One region of the Promicromonospora sp. NPDC019610 genome, then DNA from elsewhere that is predicted to be linked to it. Evidence: riboswitches for the same ligand, from Rfam matches in the RefSeq annotation. Region 1 holds a riboswitch; each other region holds the start of a gene.
The links. A riboswitch is a leader RNA that binds a small molecule or an ion and turns the genes downstream of it on or off. The one in region 1 is predicted to bind thiamine pyrophosphate.
Positions count from the first base shown of each region.

Region 2: linked by a shared signal. The riboswitch ahead of ACH45N_RS21140 (thiamine ABC transporter substrate binding subunit) and the one ahead of ACH45N_RS11390 (TenA family protein) in region 1 are both predicted to bind thiamine pyrophosphate.
Region 3: linked by a shared signal. The riboswitch ahead of thiM (hydroxyethylthiazole kinase) and the one ahead of ACH45N_RS11390 (TenA family protein) in region 1 are both predicted to bind thiamine pyrophosphate.
Region 4: linked by a shared signal. The riboswitch ahead of ACH45N_RS17185 (YkoF family thiamine/hydroxymethylpyrimidine-binding protein) and the one ahead of ACH45N_RS11390 (TenA family protein) in region 1 are both predicted to bind thiamine pyrophosphate.

Region 1 covers NZ_JBIRXX010000001.1:2,554,913-2,558,377, forward strand. Annotated here, with positions in the region: gene ACH45N_RS11380 (glycoside hydrolase family 15 protein) at 1-962, shown strand, start outside; gene ACH45N_RS11385 (LLM class F420-dependent oxidoreductase) at 908-1,687, opposite strand; TPP riboswitch at 1,728-1,820, shown strand; gene ACH45N_RS11390 (TenA family protein) at 1,812-2,633, shown strand; gene ACH45N_RS11395 (SRPBCC family protein) at 2,771-3,202, shown strand; gene ACH45N_RS11400 (methyltransferase domain-containing protein) at 3,262-3,465, opposite strand, start outside.
Region 2 covers NZ_JBIRXX010000003.1:2,880-6,344, forward strand. Annotated here, with positions in the region: gene ACH45N_RS21115 (sulfite exporter TauE/SafE family protein) at 1-225, shown strand, start outside; gene ACH45N_RS21120 (molybdenum cofactor biosynthesis protein B) at 222-737, shown strand; gene ACH45N_RS21125 (MoaD/ThiS family protein) at 751-990, opposite strand; gene moaC (cyclic pyranopterin monophosphate synthase MoaC) at 987-1,457, opposite strand; gene ACH45N_RS21135 (DUF4235 domain-containing protein) at 1,478-1,759, opposite strand; TPP riboswitch at 1,797-1,902, shown strand; gene ACH45N_RS21140 (thiamine ABC transporter substrate binding subunit) at 1,898-2,977, shown strand; gene ACH45N_RS21145 (ABC transporter permease) at 2,953-3,465, shown strand, end outside.
Region 3 covers NZ_JBIRXX010000001.1:2,249,748-2,253,212, reverse strand. Annotated here, with positions in the region: gene ACH45N_RS10050 (aldo/keto reductase) at 1-820, opposite strand, end outside; gene ACH45N_RS10045 (TetR/AcrR family transcriptional regulator) at 945-1,535, shown strand; TPP riboswitch at 1,590-1,687, shown strand; gene thiM (hydroxyethylthiazole kinase) at 1,677-2,510, shown strand; gene thiE (thiamine phosphate synthase) at 2,507-3,211, shown strand; gene thiD (bifunctional hydroxymethylpyrimidine kinase/phosphomethylpyrimidine kinase) at 3,208-3,465, shown strand, end outside.
Region 4 covers NZ_JBIRXX010000002.1:1,237,615-1,241,079, forward strand. Annotated here, with positions in the region: gene ACH45N_RS17175 (ATP-binding cassette domain-containing protein) at 1-470, opposite strand, end outside; gene ACH45N_RS17180 (ECF transporter S component) at 460-1,086, opposite strand; gene ACH45N_RS17185 (YkoF family thiamine/hydroxymethylpyrimidine-binding protein) at 1,083-1,739, opposite strand; TPP riboswitch at 1,799-1,907, opposite strand; gene ACH45N_RS17190 (ABC transporter substrate-binding protein) at 2,068-3,171, shown strand; gene ACH45N_RS17195 (ABC transporter permease) at 3,168-3,465, shown strand, end outside.

The sequences.
Region 1 (3,465 bases):
GGCGGGCGTGGCTCCTGCGGGCCGTGGCGGGCGACCCGGCGGACCTGCAGATCATGTACGGGCTCGACGGTCGGCGCCGGCTGCCGGAGTACACGCTCGACTGGCTGCCGGGCTTCGAGGGTTCCGCGCCGGTCCGGATCGGCAACGACGCGGCCAGCCAGCTCCAGATCGACGTGTGGGGCGAGACGCTGGACGCCCTGCACCAGGCCCGCGAGGCGGGGCTGGAGCAGGACCAGGACGTGTGGCGGCTGCAACGGGCCCTGCTGGAGCACCTCGAGGAGCACTGGGACGACCTCGACAACGGGCTCTGGGAGGTGCGCGGCCCGCGCCAGGCGTTCGTGCACTCGCGCGTCATGGCCTGGGCGGGGTTCGACCGGGCCGTGCGGGCGGTCGAGAAGTACGGCCTGGTGGACGAGCCCGTCGAGCGGTGGCGCGCCGTGCGCGACCGGATCCACGACGACGTCTGCACCCACGGGTTCGACGCCGCACGGAACACGTTCACGCAGTTCTACGGGTCGGACGGGCTCGACGCCGCGCTGCTGCTGATCGGCCAGGTCGGCTTCCTGCCCTGGGACGACCCCCGCGTCATCGGCACGGTGGACGCCGTCCAGCGCGAGCTGGGTCAGGACGGGCTGTTGCGGCGGTACCACAACGAGGCCGACGACCGCGTGGACGGCCTGCCCGGCTCCGAGGCGACGTTCCTGGTGTGCAACTTCTGGCTGGTCGACGCGCTGCACGGCATCGGCCGCGTCGACGAGTCGGTCGCCCTGTTCGAACGGCTGCTCGCCGTGCGCAACGACCTGGGGCTGCTCAGCGAGGAGTACGACCCGGCCACCGGCCGGCACCTCGGCAACACACCCCAGGCGTTCAGCCACCTGGGCCTGGTCAACAGCGCGCTGCGCCTGGGTCAGCCCCGCGAGTCGCGCCAGGCGACCCAGTCCGTGACCGTCGACAGGTCGTAGTCCGGGCCGCTCACCCCGACGGTGAACAGCGTGGCCCCGGCCGCCACCAGCGCCTCGCCGTCCACCGCGGGCGAACCCTGCGCCTGCACCGAGCGCTCGACCAGGTTCGCCGTGTCGCGCCCGACGGCGGCGCCGTGCTCGTCGAGGATCGCGGACTTGCTGGTCAGGGTCTGCACGTCGCCGAAAGCGTGCCAGATGTCGGCGTGCTCGGCCACGATCCGCAGCGTCTTGCGCACGCCACCGCCGCCGATCAGGACCGGGATCTCGCGTGACGGCGCCGGGTTGCCGGCCGCCAGCCGGGCCTTGATCCGCGGCATCGCGTCGGCCAGGCTCGCGATCCGCGACCCCGGCGTGCCGAACTCGTAGCCGAACTCGTCGTAGTCCTTCTCGAACCAGCCGGCGCCCAGGCCCAGGATCAGCCGCCCGCCCGAGATGTGGTCGACCGTCCGTGCCATGTCCGCCAGCAGGTCCGGGTTGCGGTAGCCGATGCCGCTCACGAGGGCGCCGATCTCCACGCGCTCGGTCTGCTCTGCCCACGCGCCGAGCATGGTCCAGCACTCGAAGTGCTTGCCCTCGGGGTTGCCCCGCAGCGGGAAGAAGTGGTCCCAGTTGAAGATGATGTCGACGCCCGCGTCCTCGGCGCGGAGCACCGCGTCGCGGATCGCGGGGTAGTCGGCGTGCTGGGGCTGGAGCTGGACACCGATGCGGATCGGGCGGTCTGTCATGGCGGCAGCCTACGACCCGCGGCATCCGGTAGCGTCTGCGGCACGTGACACGGGGTGCCCTGCCCGGGCTGAGACCACACCCGTCGAACCTGATCCAGATCATGCTGGCGAAGGGATGTCCATCGTGACTTCTTCTGTTGTCCCCGTTTCCACCGAGACCCCGGCCGACGCCGTGCCGTCCGACCCGAGCGTGCCGTCCGACCCGAGCGTGCCGTCCGACCCGAGCGTGCCGTCCGACCCCGCCGTCGTCCGCCCCTTCACCGAGGAGGCGTGGGAGCGCATCGCGGGCTGGCGCGACGCCGTCGAGCACATGCCGTTCGTCCGGGCGCTCGCGGACGGCTCGCTGCCCGCCGAGGCGTTCGCGTTCTACCTCGCCCAGGACGCCGCCTACCTGCGCGAGTACTCGCGCGTCCTGGCGCGCGCCGCGCAGGGGGCGCCCGACCCGGCGGCGCAGGGCTTCCTCGCGCGGTCGTCCGTGACGGCGCTGGAGGTCGAGACGGCGCTCCACCGCGACTGGCTGGGCGCCCACGCCGGGTTCGCGGCGGGCGACGTCGCCGCGGTCGAGCCGTCCCCGGTGACCGCGGCCTACACCGGCCACCTGCACGCCGCGGCGTCGGGCAGCTATGCCGAGGCCGTCGCCGCGCTCCTGCCCTGCTACTGGCTCTACGCGCACGTCGGGAGCGTGCTCGTGGACCTGGCCGGACGCCGGCCCGGCGGCCTGGCGGGCCACCCGTACGCGACCTGGATCGGCACCTACGGCGACGAGGCCTTCCAGGAGTCGACCCGGCAGGCCCGCCGCCTGGCCGACGAAGCGGCTCGCTGGGTCTCCCCGGACGAGCGCCGGCGCATGCTGCGGGCGTTCGAGATCTCGTCGGTGCACGAATACCTCTTCTTCGAGCAGGGCCTGACCGCCCCCGCCTGGCCGACGCCGCCCGTGCTGACCTGAGGCGGGTCGGCCTCGGGCGCGTCCGTCTCGGGCGCGTCCGCCTCAGGCGTGTCGGCCGGGCGCGAGATCGTGCCCCGAGGTCGAGACTAGGGGGTGACGCCGGCCGCCGGCGTCACCCCTCCAGGACAGGAGCACCGATGCCGAGCTACAGCACCACCGCCGTGATCGACGCCTCGCCCGAGGCTGTCTGGGCGGTCTTGTCCGACGTCGAGCACATGCCCGACTGGACGTCGTCCATGACGTCGGTCGAGATCATCGACGGGCCCAACCCGCCGGACGTCGGCACGCAGGTGCGGATCGAGCAGCCCAGGCTGCCGCTCGCGATCTGGCTGATGGACGAGTGGGACCCGCCGCGCCACTTCGCGTGGATCAGCGAGGCACCGGGCCTGACCACGCAGGCGGAGCACCTGGTCGAGCCCCTGCCCGACGGCCGCTCCCGCGTGACGCTCGCGATCACGCAGACCGGCTCGCTGGCCTGGCTGCTCGGCAACCTGGTGCGGCGGCGCACGCGGCGGTACGTCGACACCGAGCTCGCCGGGCTCGAGGCCCGGGTCACCCAGCAGGGCTGACGCCGCGCGCGCGCCGTGCGCCGCGCCGCCGTCGGACGCCGCCTCAGGCCGACGCCGCCTCAGGCTCGCGTGGCCACCGCGAACACCCGGCGGAACGCCAGCGGCGTGCCGTGCGTGCGCTCGGGGTACGCCTCTCGGAGCGCCGCGCCGAACTCCTCCTCGAACCGGGCACGCAGGGCCGGGTCCTTCGCCTCCAGCGCCTGGAGGGTGGGCTGCGCCCCGGTCGCCGAGATCCAGCGCAGCACCGGGTCCGGCCCCTGCAG
Region 2 (3,465 bases), on a different contig from region 1:
ATCCTGGGCTCGCTCGTGGGTGGCGTCATCGTGCTCACCAACTCGCGCACGCTGCTCAACAGCGACTGGATCGCCGCCTCCGACCCGGTGAAGATCCCGGTCTACGTGGTGATCTGGCTGGGCTGGGCCGCCGCCGTCATCTGGTCCGTGCGGGCGCACCGCAAGGCCCAGGCCGAGGAGGCCGCCGTGAGCGAGAAGCCGGAGGCCGATAGCGTGTCGGCATGACGTCCGACCAGGTAGCGGTGATCACCGTCTCCGACCGCTGTGCCCGCGGCGAGGCCGAGGACCGGTCCGGTCCTGCGGCGGCGCGGATCTTGCGCGAGGCGGGGTTCACCGACCTGGCCACCCATCTGGTACCCGACGGCGTCGAGCCGGTCCGCGACATCCTGCGGACCGCGCTCGACGCCGGCGCTCGTCTGGTGGTGACCACCGGGGGCACCGGGATCACGCCCCGCGACCTCACGCCTGAGGGCACCCGTGCGGTGCTGGACTACGAGGTGCCGGGTGTCGCCGAGGCCGTGCGGCAGCGGGGCACCGCTGCGGGCATCCCCACCGCCGCGCTCTCGCGAGGGCTGGTGGGCGTGGCCCGGGCCGCAGGCGGGACGCGCGCGCTCGTGGTGAACCTGCCCGGCTCGTCCGGGGGCGTGCGGGACGGCCTCGACGTGGTGCTCGCCCTCTGGCCGCACGTCCGCTCCCAGCTCGAGGGCGGCGACCACCCCGCCCCGGCGCCGGCGTAGCGCGTCCGGCGGGTCAGCCGCCCGCGAAGGGCGGGAGCACGTCGACAGTGACGCCGTCCGGCACGGTCGCCTCGTCCGTCGTGGCGCGGGCGCCCGCGACCAGCAGCGCGCACTTCGGCAGCACGACACCCAGGGCCGGGTGGGCGGCGGCGAGGGCGCCGCGAAGGGCGGCCACCGACGTCGGGCCGTCGAGCTGTTCGGTGGTGCGCCCCGCGGCCTCCCGGGCGCCGGCGAAGTAGCGGACCGTGATCACTCGGGACGCACCCAGTCGCCCGACTTGCCGCCCGTCTTGCGCTCCAGCCGCACGTCCGCGAGCGAGACCGACTTGTCCAGGCCCTTCACCATGTCGATCACGGCGAGGCCGGCGACCGCGACGGCGGTGAGCGCCTCCATCTCGACGCCGGTGCGGTCGGCCGTGCGGACGGTCGCGGTGACGACGACGCCGTCGTCGGTCACCTCCAGGTCGACCGCCGCGCCGTGCACGCCGATCACGTGGGCCAGCGGCAGCAGCTCGGGCGTCTTCTTGGCGGCGGCGATGCCCGCGATTCGGGCGACGGCCAGCACGTCGCCCTTGGGCACGGCGCCGTCGCGCAGCGCCTGGACCACGGCGGGGGAGCAACGGACCAGGCCCGTGGCGGTCGCCGAGCGGACGGTCGGCTGCTTGGCGGTGACGTCGACCATGCGGGCCTGGCCGCGGTCGTCAAGGTGCGTGAAGCTCACGGCACCAGGGTGCCATGTCCTCAGACGGCGGAGCGGCGCGCGGCTATCCGCACCGCGGCGTTGTGCGCGCCCTTCGCGGCCAGCCGCTTGGCGAACACCGCGGTGCCGGCGGCGACGGCCGCGAACACGGTCGCCTGCAGCAGGTCCAGCTCCGGGTCGTCCGGCTTGTTGGGCGCGTCGTTTCCGGTCACGCCCTTCCAGATCATGCTGACGGCCTTCTGGGCGACCCAGCCGGCCGCGATCGTCAGGGCAAGGGTGCCGACCTTCTCGCCGAGTGTCTGTTCCGTCTCAATCTTGGCCATCTTCTCACCGTAGCCCCCGGCGGCCGACTAGGCTGCATGGAAACGACAGGGGAGCGCCCCCACGGCGCTGAGAGTGCGGAAAGCCGCAGACCCTTGAACCTGATCCGGGTAACACCGGCGGAGGAAGTCGGAGGCATGATGTTGCGTCTTTCCGGTGCCCACGGGGGCACCATCACCACCGGCACGATCGCGGCCACGCTGTCGGCGGTGCTGCTGCTCGCCGGGTGCTCCGGCGGCTCCGGCTCCGGCGACGACGCGTCCGGCACCGGCGACCCGGGGACCGTGACGCTGGTGACCCACGACTCCTGGGCGCTCGACGAGAAGCTGATCGACCAGTTCGAGCAGGAGTCCGGCACGACGGTCGAGGTGAGCGCCGCGGGTGACGCCGGCACGCTGGTGAACCAGCTCGTGCTGACCAAGGACGCCCCGCTCGGGGACGCGGTGTTCGGCATCGACAACACGTTCGCCTCCCGCGCGCTGGAGGCCGGCGTGGTCGAGGAGTACACGCCCGCGGACCTGCCCGAGGGCGCCGAGCAGCTCGGCGGGGCGCTCACGCCCGTCGACCAGGGCGACGTCTGCGTGAACGCCGACGAGGCGTGGTTCGAGGAGTCCGGCCTGGAGGTGCCGACGACGCTGGAGGACCTCGCCGACCCGCAGTACAAGGACCTGCTCGTGGTGACCAACCCGGCGACGTCATCCCCGGGGCTCGCGTTCCTGCTGGCGACGATCGGGGCGTTCGGCGACGACGGGTTCGAGGACTACTGGACCTCGCTCGTGGACAACGGCGTCAAGGTCGCCGACTCGTGGGAGGACGCGTACTACGTCGACTTCTCCGGGGCGGGCGAGGGCGGCGAGCGGCCGCTCGCGCTGTCCTACGCGACGTCGCCGGCGTTCACGGTGAGCGAGGACGGCTCGGAGTCGACCACCAGCGCGCTGCTGGAGACCTGCTTCCGGCAGGTCGAGTACGCGGGCGTGCTCGCCGGCTCCGACAACCCGGAGGGCGCCCGGGCGCTGGTGGACTTCCTGCTCACGCACGACGTCCAGGCCGCCCTGCCCGAGTCGATGTACATGTACCCGGCCGACGCGGCCGTGGAGCTGCCCGCCGACTGGCAGAAGTTCGCGCCCCAGGCCGACGTGCCGTTCGAGGTAGACCCGGCCGACGTGAGCGAGCACCGCGACGAGTGGATCGAACGATGGACCGAGACCGTCGTGGGCTGAGCCGGAGCGGGGCCGCAGGCTCAGCCCACCACGGGCAGAGCCTGAGCCGGAGCGGAGCCGCAGGCTCAGCCCACCACGGGCGGAGCCTGAGCCTGACCGGGAGCAGGGGGCACGGGCTCCGGCCCGCGCCCCTCCTCTGGGGGGTCGCGGTCGCCGTCCCCCTCGGCTTCCTCGCGGTCTTCTTCGCGTGGCCGGTGGCGGCGCTCGTGGTGCGCGGGTTCGTGCCCGACGGCGCGCTCGACCTCACCGGGTTCGTCGAGGTGCTGACCCGCCCGCGCACGTGGCGGCTGGTGGGGCTCACCCTCACCCAGGCGGTGCTCGGCACGGCGTTCTCCGTGCTGCTCGGCCTGCCGCTCGCCTACCTCCTGTACCGGCGGTCGTTCCCCGGGCGCAGCCTGGCGCGCGGGCTGGTGACCGTGCCGTTCGTGCTGCCCGCCGTGGTGGTCGGTGTCGCGTTCCGCGCACTGTTCGCGCCGAGCGGCGTGCTC
Region 3 (3,465 bases), 310 kb from region 1:
ACGTGACGCCGGGATGGGCGATCGCGAACGCCATCGCGAGGTGGTTCAGCGGGATCCCGGCCTCCTGCGCGACGGGGATGAGCTGCTCGACGACGTCGAGGCGCCGCTCGTCCTGCAGGTGCGCGAACCCGTACTGCGCCCGGTGGGCGTCGCTGGCGCGGCCCTTGCGGTACCTGCCGGTGAGCATCCCTCCGGCCAGCGGGCTCCACACGAGGGTGCCCATGCCGTACTGCTGGGCGACCGGCAGGACGTCCCGCTCGATGCCGCGGTTGAGGATCGAGTACGGCGGCTGCTCGGTGCGGAACCGCTCCAGGCCGCGCCGCTCGGCCACCCACTGCGCCTGGACGATGTCGGCGGCGGGCATGGTGGACGAGCCGATGGCCCGCACCTTGCCCGAGTTGACGAGGTAGGTCAGCGCGGCCAGCGTGTCCTCGACGTCCGTGTCCGGGTCGGGCCGGTGGATCTGGTACAGGTCGATGTGGTCGGTGCCCAGGCGACGCAGGGAGTTCTCCACCTCGGCGATGATCCAGCGCCGCGAGTTGCCGCGGTGGTTGGGGTCGTCGCTCATCGGCAGGTGCACCTTGGTGGCCAGCACGACGTCGTCGCGGCGCCCCTTGAGCGCCTTGCCCACGATCTCCTCGGACTCGCCGCGCGAGTAGGCGTCGGCCGTGTCGATGAAGTTGATCCCCGCGTCGAGGGCCTTGTGGATGATCTTGACCGACTCGTCGTGGTCCGGGTTGCCGATCGCGCCGAACATCATCGCGCCGAGCGCGTAGGGGCTGACCTTGATGCCGGTCCGGCCGAGGCTGCGGTACTGCATGGGGCCCTCCTGGGGTCGAGAGGTCTGGTGGGCGTCGCCGCGGTGCCGTACTCTGGAACTAAGCGGAACGCTCTTCCAGAACTATATGGAAAGCCATTCCGGTTAGCAAGAGATCGGGAGCGAAGTGATCCAGAACACAGAGCAGCGGCCGCTGCGCCGCGACGCGCAGCGCAACATCGACGCGCTGCTCGACGCCGCCAAGCAGGTCTTCGGCACGTCGGGCGTCGACGCGCCCGCCAAGGAGATCGCCGACCTGGCCGGCGTCGGGGTCGGCACGCTCTACCGGCACTTCCCCAAGCGGTCCGACCTGGTCAAGGCCGTGTTCCAGGCCGAGGTCGACGCCACCGCCGACGCCGCGCCGGTGCTGGCCGCCGAGCACCCGCCGGTCGTCGCGCTCGAGAAGTGGCTCCACCGCTACACCCAGTTCCTCGTGACCAAGCGCGGGCTCGCCTCGGCGCTGCACTCCGGCGACCCGGCGTTCGACGCCCTGCCCGCCTACTTCATCGGGCGGCTCGGCCCCGCCCTCGGCTCGCTGCTCGACGCCGCCGTCGCGGCCGGCGCCGTCCGCGCCGTCGCCAGCCCACAGGACCTCCTGTACGCCGTGTCCAAGCTGTCGCTGCCCATGGAGGACGAGGAGCCGGACCACGGTCGGCGCATGCTCGACCTGCTCGTCGACGGGCTGCGGTACGGCGCGGGCCAGGGCTCCACGAGCTAGCACCCCACCCGCCGAGACGGTTTCGGACGGACGACGTCCGCGGCTAGGGTGGGCCCACTTGGCGCGGGGCGCCGGGCACCAGCCCGGCTGAGATGCACCCGTGGAACCTGATCTAGGTAGTGCTAGCGAAGGGAACGCCTCATGGGCTCCGTCCTGCCCGACGCCGTCGCGTCGGTCGTCACCGCGGTGCGCGACACCGCACCCCTGGTGCACTGCGTGACCAACGTGGTGGTCACTAACTTCACCGCCAACGTGCTGCTCGCCGCCGGGGCGGCGCCGGCCATGGTCGCCGACCCCGAGGAGGCGCCCGTCCTGGCCGGCGTCGCCGGCGGCCTGCTCGTCAACCTCGGCACCGTCGAGGGTGGCCAGGCCGACGGCATGCGCGCCGCCGTCGACGGCGCCACCGCCGCGGGCGTGCCCTGGGTGCTCGACCCCGTGGCCATCGGCGCGCTGCCGCTGCGCACCCGCCTCGCGGCCGAGCTCTTCGCGCGCGGACCCGCCGTCGTGCGCGGCAACGCGTCCGAGGTCCAGGCGCTCGCCGGCGGCGCCGGCGGCCGGGGCGTCGACTCCCTCGACACGCCCGACGCCGTGCGGGATGTCGCGCTCGGCCTCGCCCGGTCGTCCGGCGCGGTGATCGCCGTCAGCGGCGCGTCCGACCTGATCACCAACGGCGAGCGCGTCGTACGGGTCCGAGCCGGCACTGCCCTGATGACGCGGGTGACCGGCGTCGGCTGCTCGCTCGGCGCGCTCGTCGCGGCCTGCTCCGCCGTCACCGAGGACCGCCTGCTCGCCGCGACCGCCGCGACGGCCTGGCTGTGCGTCGCCGCCGACCGCACCGCGTCGACCACCCCCGGCAGCTTCGCCGTGGAGCTGGTCGACCGCGTGTTCGACGTCGACCCCGAGGCCGTCGGGTTCGGCGCCGGGCTGGTGAACGAGCCCGCCACCGGGCACGAGCCCGCGCGGGCCGAGGCGTGAGCGCCCGGATCCGCCTCGACCCGACCGTCTACCTCGTCACCGACACCCGGCAGTGCGGCGGCCCCGCCGGGGTCGTCGCCACGGTAGGCGCGGCGGTCGACGGCGGCGTGACCGCCGTCCAGCTCCGCGACCCGGGAGCGACCACCCGCGAGCTGGTGGACCTGGGCCGCGCGCTGGTCGCCCTGCTGCGCCCGCTCGGGGTCCCGCTCGTCGTGGACGACCGGGTGGACGTGGCGCTCGCGATCGACGCCGACGGCGCCCACGTGGGCCAGTGTGACCTCGACCCCGTCTCCGCGCGGCGCCTGCTGGGTCCGGACCGGCACCTCGGGCTGAGCGTCAGCACGCCCGAGGAGGCGCGGGCCGCGACCGATCTCCCGCCCGGCACCGTCGACCTGCTCGGCGTGGGCCCGGTGCGGCCCACCCTGACCAAGTCCGACGCCCGGCCGGCGATCGGCTTCACCCGGCTGAGCGTCGTCACGGCCGCCGCGGCGCTGCCGTGCGTGGCGATCGGCGGGCTGCGGGCGGACGACGTCGCCGCACTGCACGGGGCCGGTGCGGCCGGCAGCGCCGTCGTCTCCGCCGTCTGCGGCCGGCCCGACCCGGCCGCCGCGGCGCGGGAGATCGCGGTGGCCTGGGCTGCGGCGCGGGCCCCGGGCCGTTCGGGGGCGCGCCCGCGGGCGACGACGGGACCGGCCTCATGAGCCCGTCCGCACGGGACGCGGCGCGGGCCGCCGACGTCGCCCCGCGCGTCCGCCCGCCCGGTCACCCGGTCGTGGCGCTGACGATCGCGGGGTCGGACCCGTCCGGCGGTGCCGGGATCCAGGCCGACCTGAAGACCTTCGCGGCGCTCGGCGGCTACGGCTGCGCGGTGCTCACGGGGCTGACGGCGCAGTCCACGACCGGCGTGACGCGGGTGCACCCCGTGCCCGCCGACATGGTGCGCGCGCAGCTCGAC
Region 4 (3,465 bases), on a different contig from region 1:
CCGGACAGCTCCGCCGTCGCCCGCCCGGCCAGGTCCGCCGCCCCGGCCCGGTCGAGCGCGGTGCGCACGGCCGGCCCGATGAGGCCGGGGTCGACCGCGAGGTTCTCGAGCGGGAACGCGACCTCGTCGAGCACGTCGGGCAGGCAGACACCCGACTCGGGATCCTGGGCCACGACGCCCACGATGTCGGCGAGCCCCGCGATCCCGGTGTCGGACACGGACCGGCCGGCGACGCTCACCGCGCCGTCCACCTGCGCGTGGACGGCGTGCGGGACGGCGCCGTGCAGCAGCCGGAGCAGCGTCGACTTGCCGGATCCCGACGGGCCGAGCACGAGCACGCTCTGCCCGGCGTCGATGCGCAGGTCGACGGGTCCCACGCCGTCGCCGGTGCCGTAGACCGCCTCCAGGCCGGTGGCCTCGACGACGGCGGCAGCGCCCAAGACGCCAGCGCCCACGGCGTCAGCGCTCACGGCGCGCCACGGGCCCGCGGAGCGCGGCGTCCGCCCGGCCGATCGCGAACTCGTCGAGCACGCCGGTGCCGTGCAGGCGGTCGACGATCACCTTGGCGAGCAGGCCGCCCAGCACGACGCCGGAGGCGAGCTGCATGCCCAGGCGCAGCGCCAGGATGTCCTGTCCGTACCAGCCGAACCGGAACGCGGACCACACGAAGACCAGGCCCGCGCCGAGCAGGCCCGAGACCGCGTACACGCCCCACCCGAACCGGCGGTAGCGGGTCAGCGCGAACGGGAGCTCGCTGCCGGCGCCCTGGATCGCCGCGGCCACCAGCAGGAGCGGCCCGACCGGGGAGCCCAGGAACACGACCTCGACCACGGAGGCGATCACCTCGGCGATGATGCCGACGAACGGCTTGCGGATGATCGCGACCGCGATGGGCGCCACCAGGAGCCACCCGCCGAGCAGCACGTGCTGGGCCAGGTCGCCGGCCGGTCCCATCGCCACGGCGAGCCCGTTCCACGCCTGGACGAGCGCCCAGTACAGGAAGCCGAACACCACGCCGAGCATCACCATGAGCACGATGTCGCGCAGCGGCAGCCGGGCGCGGGGGCGCTCCGTCGTCCCGCTCATCGCGTGCCACCCGCGTGGCTCGGGCTGTTCACGGAGAGGGTGAGGTGGCTGGTGACGTGCTGCACCGTGCGGCCCGCGAGGACCCAGCCGGCGAAGGCGCTGGCGAGCACCCGTCCGGCGTCGCCCTCCAGGCGGGTGACGAAGTGCTGCGAGCCGCGGAACGTCCCGTTGTCCTTGGCCAGCTCGATCGCGGCGTAGATGTCGCGCATGTGGTCCGGCGTGACGTCCGCGCGGACGTCGTCGGCCAGCGGGTACAGCGCCCACTCGGCCGAGACGAACCGGCCGGTGTCGCGCCCCCGGGGCACCTCGGTGACCCGCGGGCCGGCCCCGCCGGGCAGGTCGCAGGCCACCTCGCCCGGGCAGCCCCGGGACAGGTGCACGGTGATGGCCGCGTGCCTGCCCGACGCCGCGATCCCGGCCGTCAGGTCGGTCACGTAGCGCAGCAGGTCGCCCTCGGCGCCGCCCACGTAGGTGCTCACGTCGCCGGTCTCGACGACCAGCCCCGTGGTGTCGGCCTGGCGCAGCGCGCCCAGGATCACGTCGACGTAGTCGTCCGACATCACCGCCGCGGTGATCCGCGCGCCGACGCCGAAGCGCATCGGGTCGCCGCGCAGCTCGGCGGTCTCGTCCGTTGCCGTGGCGTGGTCCGCCATCAGGTCCTCCCCTGTCCGTCGGATATCCGTCGGGCACAGGAGGACGCGGACCGGTACGGCCACGCCCTGAGGTCGCTTCCTGCGCCGGCATGATCCGGATCAGGTTCAACGGTCGGAGTTCGATTACTCCCTCTCAGCCCGGCATACCGGACTCCCGTGCACTGCGCCCACCGTAACAGCACGCACCGCACCACCCGGACATTCCCACCACGTCCCACCCTGGTGTCCGCATAGTGAGAGCAATCGCCCAGGCTCTGGTCAAGCCCGGGACTCGCGCCTATACCTCCCCGTCGTCAGGAGATCCCGGCCCCGACGATCGGACGCCCTCATGCCCCTCCGCACACCCGCCAGAGCGGCCATCCGCCGCCCGACGAACCACCGCACCGCCGCCGTCGCCGTCGCGCTCGTGCTGCTCGCCTCCGGCTGCGCCGTCGGCGCCCAGGCCGACGACGACGCCGCGGGCAGCCTCGCCCCCGACGCCGCGCTGCCCACCGAGGTGCCCGCCGGCACCACGCTCGCGATCGGCGACCCCACGACGCAGAAGGCCTTCGAGCTGGCCGGCGACGAGATCGACGCGGACTTCGACTTCGAGATCGAGTGGGCCAACGTCTCCGGCGGCCCGCAGACCATCGAGGCGTTCAACGCGGGGGTGCTCGACATCGGCGCGGTCGCCGAGATCCCGCCGATCCACGCTGCCTGGACCGGGCTCGACGTGCAGATCTACGCCTCGCAGTACCGGGAGGACTGGGCGGACCACCCCGTCTACGAGCTCGCCGGCGCGCCCGGGGTCGAGCTCGACGACCTGTCCGACCTGCGCGGCAGGCGGATCGCGTTCAGCCCCGGGCAGGCCCAGGGCGCGCTCGTCCTGAAGTCCCTGCGGGAGGCGGGGCTCAGCCAGGACGACGTCGAGCTGGTCGAGCTGCCGTCCACCGGCGACGTGTACCCCACGGCGCTCGCCGCCGGTGAGGTCGACGTCGCCCCGGTCGGCGGCACCGCGCTGCTGCGCTACCTCGACAAGTACGCGGCGGACGGCGCGACGTCGCTGCGCCACGGTCTGCGCGACGACCCGAGCCACCTCTACGGACCCACCGACGTGGTGCGCGACCCGGCCAAGGCGGCCGCGCTGCGCCAGTACGTCACCGCCTGGGCCCAGGCGCGGGTCTGGATCTACGAGCACCCCGAGATCTGGAAGGAGAAGTACTACGTCGAGGACCAGGGGCTGACCGAGGACGACGCGCAGTACCTCATCGACACCGCTGCCCGGCCCGAGGTCCCGGCGGACCTCACCGACGGGATCGAGCGCACCCAGGACACGATCGACCTGCTCGCCGGGGAGCTCGACCGGCCGGAGCTGCGCGCCGCCGACCTCTTCGACGAGCGGTTCGGCCCCGTCGCCGGCGAGGCCGCCGAGCAGGCGTGGAGCACGTCGTGACCGCCGTCGTCCAGGCCCGCCCGGCCGCAGCCTCCGGGCGGACGGCGACCGCGCCCGAGGCCGACGTGCGCCCGGGGATCCGCCGCCTCGGCCTGCGCAAGCCGGTGCCGCTGGCCGCGGGCGCGGGCATCGCGCTGCTCCTGGCGGTCTGGGCCGCAGGCTCGGCCACCGGGCTCGTCGACCCGCGGGTGCTCTCGGCCCCGTGGACGGTGGTGACCACCGGCGTCGACCTCGCGGTCGACGGCAACCTGCTGGAGAACCTGGGCGTCTCGCTGGCCCGGGCCGCCCAGGGCC